3 regions of the Rhodococcoides fascians A25f genome follow, and region 2 is predicted to be linked to each of the others. Evidence: predicted binding sites of a transcription regulator. Region 2 holds the regulator's gene; each other region holds the start of a gene.

Region 1 (2,270 bases), 540 kb from region 2:
AGCTGCAATGGGTGCGCCCTGAGGCTTGACGCCGTCCAGGCCACGAAGAACGACGGTGGCACCGTCACCGGTCGACTCGAAGTCGGCACCGAGTGTCTCGAACGCCATGCGCGCAGGGTTGTCTTTCGGCAACGCCGTGTAGTCGACCTCGCCGAGTGAGACCTTGAGGATCGGGGTGGCGATGATCAGCAACCCCGCGACGATGACAGCTGCGACGATCCCTGGATGCTTCATCACACGGGTGACCACACCACCCCAGAACTTGTGTGCGCGTGCATCGCTGCGATCGGACGCGGTGCGTGACCAGGTCCAGGAATTGATTCGGGTGCCGAGAATTGCGAGCAGTGCCGGAACGACGGTCAGTGACAGGGCAGCGGCGCTCGCCACCGCGGCCATGGCACCGAATCCGAGGGACCGGATCACTGCCTGGGGGAAGACGAGCATGCCGGCGAACGCGCAGACCAACAGCAGTCCCGAGAAGACGACGGTCTTGCCGGCAGTGGCGACGGTGCGGACGGTCGCGTCGACCGACGTCGACCCGCCCCGCAATTCCTCGCGGAACCTGCTGACGATGAACAATCCGTAGTCGATGGCCAGGCCGAGCCCCAACAGAGACGCGACGTTGATCGAGAACGAACTGACTTCGGTGAACTCGGTGAGGACGCGCAGGATCGCCAAGGAGCTGAGCACGCTCAGGATGCCGACGAACACCGGAACCGCCGCGGCGATCACGCCACCGAAGATGAAGATCAGCAGCAGCAGTGTGATGGGAACAGCGATGAGCTCCGAGCGGACGAGGTCGCTTTCGAGGGTCTCACTGAGCGAAACTCCGACCACCGACGCGCCGGCGAACTGCGATTCGACGCCGGGTACTTCGAGCTGGGGCGGAAGCTCGCCGAAGGTGTTGAACGTGACGCCCGAGTTGGCCCCGAGGGATACCGTCACCAGCGCCTTCGTTCGGTCCTTCGAGACCAGGAATTCTTTGCTGACCGGGTCCGCGGTCCAGTACGAATTCACGTTGCCGAGGGTGTATCGACCGGTGAACTCGTCGAGCGTCGCTTGCACTCGGGGCCCGATGTCGTCGATCGTCTCGCCGTCGGGTGCGGTGTAGATCGCCACGATGTCCGGTGTCGGCTGGCCGATGCCCTGCACCAACCGTGCCACCTCCGACGACTCACTGCCGGCGTCGGCGTAGCCACCCTCGCTCAGCTTCGAGAAGACGCTCAGTCCCAACACCCCGCCGACGGCGACGACGGCAACGACGACTGCCAGCACCCATCGTTTGTGCGATACGACGAACGAGGCCCAACGGGTCACGACGGTGCTCCGGCTCTGTGGAAGGGGTCAGTGGCGACTCGACTGTAGTTGATCGTGTCGGACCCGCGTGCTCTCATTAGAACAGATGTTCGATGCAATGGTGACGCGTGAGGGGAGGGCTCGATGGGATGGAACGACGGACCACCCACGTGGTCGGAGATGGAGCGCGTCCTGTCCGGACGTCCCAAGCCTGCGGCCGAGGGCGACGGCGGCGACAGCCCGGCCTGGTCGCGAAAGAGGGACGTCTACGACCGGACCGTCGACAAGCCCGTGCTGTCCACGACGCCGTATGCAGAATTGCACGCGCACTCGGCGTTCAGCTTTCTCGACGGTGCCTCGCAGCCGGAGGAGATGGTCGAAGAAGCGGTACGCCTCGGCCTCGAATCCATTGCCATCACCGATCACGACGGTTTCTACGGAGTCGTTCGCTTCGCTGAGGCGGCCAGAGCTCTCGGCATCGGAACCGTGTTCGGTGCCGAACTATCGCTCGACAGCGACCGATCGAGGGCCGGAGCGACCGACCCCGACGGCACTCATCTGTTGGTGCTCGCCCGCGGTCAAGAGGGGTATCGACGGCTCTCGCGTCGGATCGCGGCCGCGCACCTGGCCGGTGGGGTCAAAGGTAAGCCGCAGTACGACATCGACGAGCTCACCGAAGCGGCGGGCGGGCACTGGCAGATTCTCACCGGTTGCCGGAAAGGTCATGTTCGGCAGGCACTCTCGCGCGGAGGTCCGGAGGCGGCCGAGGCCGCACTGCGCACTCTCGTCGACCGCTTCGGTCCCGATCGCGTCACCGTCGAACTCACCCGGCACGGAATTGCGGACGACGACGAGCGCAACGATGCGCTCGCGGCACTGGCTCGCAAGTACGGCCTTCCGATGATCGCGACCACGGCCGCGCACTACGCGAGTCCGCGCAGCAGGAGGTTGGCCATGGCAATGGCTGCGGTACG
Region 2 (2,270 bases):
ATCACCAACGGAATCAACGCCGATCTGATCATCGTCGTCGCCTGCACCGACCCGGAGAAGGGTGCTCAGGGCTTCAGTCTGCTGGTCGTAGAGCGCGACATGCCCGGTTTCGAGCGCGGCCGCAATCTCGACAAGATCGGGATGAAGGCCCAGGACACAGCCGAACTCAGCTTCACCGACGTTCGCGTGCCCGCGGCCAACCTGCTCGGTGAAGAAGGCATGGGCTTCATCTACCTCATGCAGAATCTTCCCCAGGAACGGCTCTCGATCGCTGTTGTCGCCGCTGCGGCCATGGAATCGGCGCTGGACATGACAATTCAGTACTGCCGCGATCGCAAGGCGTTCGGCAAGTCGATCGGAAAGTTCCAGAACACCCGCTTCGTGTTGGCGGAGTTGGCAACCGAGACCACCGCCACCCGCATCATGGTGGACAAGTTCATCGAACTGCTCAACGCGGGCACCTTGACCGTCCAGGAAGCCGCCATGGCCAAGTGGTGGACCACCGAAAATCAGGTCAAGCTGATCGACCGGTGCCTGCAGTTGCACGGCGGCTACGGCTACATGAAGGAATACCCGATCGCCAAGGCCTACATGGACTCTCGTGTCCAGACGATCTACGGCGGCACCACCGAGATCATGAAAGAGATCATCGGCCGCGGATTGAACCTCTGATCTGCTGATCCGACGAACGCGAAGGGCCGCAGCACAATGTGCTGCGGCCCTTCGCGTGTCACTGCAGAGACGTCGCCCTACAGCTTGCGCATCACGGTGACGACCTTGCCGAGGATGGCAGCGTTGTTACCCGGAATCGGCTCGAACAGCGGGTTGTGCGGCAGCAGCCACACCTCGCCCTTCGACCGCTTGAACGTCTTGACGGTGGCCTCGCCGTCGATCATCGCGGCCACGATGTCTCCGTTGTCGGCCACGGACTGCTGACGGACCACGACCCAGTCACCGTCGCAGATCGCTGCATCGATCATCGACTCGCCGACGACCTTGAGCAGGAACAGCGAACCCTGACCGACCAATTCGCGGGGGAGTGGAAAGACATCCTCGACGGCCTCTTCGGCCAGGATCGGTCCACCGGCTGCGATTCGTCCCAGAACCGGCACGAACGTGGGGGTCGGTAGGCGGTCCTGTTCCTCGGACGAACCGTCGACCGCAGCAGCAGCTTGATCGGCCTGCACCTCGTCGAGGCCGCGAACGTCGACCGCGCGCGGGCGATTGGCGTCGCGCCGTAGGAATCCCTTCCGCTCCAGAGTGCGTAACTGATGGGCAACGGACGACGTCGACGTCAGGCCGACGGCGTCACCGATCTCACGAATGCTGGGCGGGTAGCCGCGCTCGGTCACCGAAGCTCGAATGACCTCGAGTACCTTTCGCTGTCGCTCCGTCAGGCCGGCGCTGATGTCGGTGCCGACTTCCATGGCCTTGGGCGTCGGTTCCGCGGCAGGCTTCCCTGCTGCGGCCTTCGCGGGCGCGGAAGCGGTCGTCTTGGAACCCGTCGTCTTGGAACCCGTGGTCGACCTCGTCGAGGTCTGGTCCTTCATGCTGTCGGCCTCCTGCTGATGTCCTGGATCCGGTCTGCGTGGTTCGGTCTGCGCGGACTGGAGTTGATGGTGTCGACTCGTGTGGCGTGTGGTTTCTGACACGAATCTAGCGTGTATCAGCTGTTGAATCAAACATCTGTTCGACTCGTGTCGCGTTTTCTACAGACTTTGTCGGAGCCTCGTGATAGAACTTCGAACAAGCGTCCATCGAACGCCTGATCGAACAATCGATCCAACGAGCGAAGACGAGGTTCCGATGACCATCACCACCGATCGCCCCACCACCGCAGGTGTCCGTACCCGGTCCACTGTCGTCGAGCGTCGTCGCCGTGCTCGTCCCGCGCTGCGGAGTTCCATCGCGACGCGCGGTGCGCGAACGACTCCATGCCTGCCGGTTCTGGAGCCGTCCTGGACCGACGTCACCGACCGGGAGGCCGCCGATCGCGAATTCGACGAGACCTCGGCGCACTTCGCCGGCCAGCCGGTCCGGATGCGATCGCTCGTGCTGTGGGTGCTTGCCGTCGTCGTCGTTGCCGGTGGCCTGATCGGAATCGCGAACCTACGAGCTGCGTCGGCCGACGCAGGGGTGCAGCCGGCGGGTGTGGTCGAGGTTCACGACGGAGCTGTAGTCGAGTATGCGCCCGGTAGATGACCACCGGCCCCATCGCACCCGCCCATGACTGAGTATCCTCGACTGACTGCCCCGACACGTATGTTCGA
Region 3 (2,270 bases), 2.0 Mb from region 2:
TGCGTTGGTCGGCGGAGGCGATGCGTTTGGATCGGCCGAGGTAGAGGGCTCGGCCGTGGTCGTCGAAGATGGTCAGGTAGTGGTGGGCGTGGGATGCCATGCGGATGGCGTCGCGGATGGACACGCGGGATCCGGTGGCGGTCATGGCGTAGCCGCAGCCGGCGTTCAGGTCTTTGAGGGTCATGGTGACGATGGCGGTGACGGGGAGGCCGCGGTGAGTGCCGAGGGTGCCGGAGGCGAGTGTGTGCCGGAGTGCCAGTTTCAGGGCGTCGTGACGACGTTCGTTCTGGGTGCGTCGATCACGCGCGGCGGCAGCGTCGCGCACTGCGGTGTCCGGTGCGTCATCGTCAAGGTGATGGTCACCGCCGGCGTCGGATGCGGAGTGGCCGCCGGGTTCAGCAGTGTCTGCAGTGTCGTCGGAGCCGTCGTATCCGTCGGAGTCGAGCGTGTCGTCGAACTCTGTGCGGCAACCACAGTCGGCACCGACTCCGCAGTCGCCTTTGCAGCAGTCGTCGTTACTGCAGTCGCTGGCCTCGTTGCAGGTCGTCTCATCCCACAGGCCTGCATCGCTCGACCCGGCATCACCGGACGTCGGCTCGGGCGTCGGCGCAGTGGCACTGCCGCTCCCGCCGCCGCTGGTCTGATCGTCGTGGTCGCTGGTTTCGTCGTGGACGACCGATGTCGGGTCGGCCGGATTGTTCACGCCCGGTTTCGCAGCTTTGGAGAACAAAGCCTCGAGATAGGCGCGTAGTTCGGAATCGACGCAGAAGTTGCCTTCCGACATCCCGTCGGCACCCTGCTCACCGAGGTAGAAGAACGCATCGCGTCGTTTGCGTGGCTTGGGCTTACCGTCCTCGTCCTCGTCGTAGTCGCCGTCGGGGTTGAGGATCGAGTCCAGGTGCGCCACCAACGGTGCGAAGTCGTCGGGTCGCCGGGTCGAGGCGTACCCCACCAACTGCTGTTCGGCGAGATCGCGGGTCTGCGGATCGACACTCGTCGGCAAGTGTTTGAAGAATTCGCGGATCATCTGCACATGCTTGGCATCGAGCAACCCCGCCCGCAACGCTGTCGCGGTGTGCGGCAACAACGGGGGCAGGGCTTCACCGGACAGTGCGGTGCGATCGCCCAACTCCGCAGCGAGACGCACTCGCGCCCCGGCGGTTCGTGGGGTGATCCGCAGCATCCAGGCCACCGAGCACGGCACGGACCCCGGATACACATCGAGGCCGTGTTGGGTGATCAACTCGTTGAGCCAGGTGTACGAGTACGCCGTCACGGATCGGGTGAGCGTTTCCATGCGTTGGATCACCGCACGCCGGTCGGCATTGGTCCACGACACCGACCCCTGCCCGGCCAACTCGGCGACCGCGGACTCGACACGGTCCACAAGTATCGACAGTGCGGGATCGGACACGACAGGGGGAGGCGGCACCGTCTCGATGCCGTCCACCCCTGATCCGCCGTCCCCCGAAAGCATGATCAGAATCTATCGCGACCCACCGACACACTTTCGAACACACGTTCCCGGTCGTACTTGGCTGTTGAAACGGTGGAGTGGAGCATCGAACTATGTGGGGGATTACACATCGATCGAAAGTGTGACATTGTCGATCTCGCGTAACGACGAGTCGCGTAGATGCTGGTGGCGGGGTTCAATACTTCCCAAGGCGGACGTAACGACCTCAGCAGCGTTGCTTGTTTCGGTGACGAAAGCCGCTGCTTGTCAGTACCTCCGAACTCGACTGTCGGGTCGGTGTCCAATGTTGTGTGTTGACCCAGTGGGGACGATCGACATGAACGACGCATTTAGTTTCGCCGCTTCGTGCAGTTCACCGAAGGAACTGATCACTCGACTTCAGTTCGGTACGACGGACTTGTGGCCAGAGGACGTCGCCCTTCCGACCCGTTGGCGCTGTATGGCCGATCTGATCGATTCCGATCGAGGCATGCTCGTCGAACTCGACGGTGCACCGTCGCGAGCGGTTGTGGACGCGCTCGTTGCGACGGCGGAGTTGTGCAGGCAATCGGCCACCGAGTCTGTGCCCGCGGCTGACTGGGAGTATCTCCGGCGGGCGTTGGGATGGCTCGAGCGCGGTAGTTCCGGTGTCGATCGCGCTCTCATCGCCGTGGGCCACGAGTTGGCACTCATGGGCCTCGACGGGGTGGAACAGGACTTCTCGGTTGCGACCTGGCTGTGCATGGACGTGCTGGATCGGTTTGCCTCGGCCGGCGAAACGGTTGGGTACTGGGTGCATCGTGTGAACGCTCGG

The links. Region 2 encodes LexA, which represses DNA repair genes until DNA is damaged. Its sites were predicted from a motif close to CGAACANNTGTTCG; they were not measured.
Region 1: a site for LexA is predicted at 1,396-1,409, ahead of BH93_RS17480 (error-prone DNA polymerase). Genes of this name have one in related genera too.
Region 3: a site for LexA is predicted at 1,512-1,525, ahead of BH93_RS05415 (HNH endonuclease signature motif containing protein). Genes of this name have one in related genera too.

The regions. Positions count from the first base shown of each region.
Region 1 covers NZ_CP049744.1:3,710,034-3,712,303, reverse strand. The annotation lists gene BH93_RS17485 (MMPL family transporter) at 1-1,317, opposite strand, end outside; gene BH93_RS17480 (error-prone DNA polymerase) at 1,441-2,270, shown strand, end outside.
Region 2 covers NZ_CP049744.1:3,174,707-3,176,976, reverse strand. The annotation lists gene BH93_RS14915 (acyl-CoA dehydrogenase family protein) at 1-672, shown strand, start outside; gene lexA (transcriptional repressor LexA) at 750-1,427, opposite strand; gene BH93_RS14905 (hypothetical protein) at 1,807-2,202, shown strand.
Region 3 covers NZ_CP049744.1:1,138,095-1,140,364, forward strand. The annotation lists gene BH93_RS05415 (HNH endonuclease signature motif containing protein) at 1-1,477, opposite strand, end outside; gene BH93_RS05420 (hypothetical protein) at 1,917-2,270, shown strand, end outside.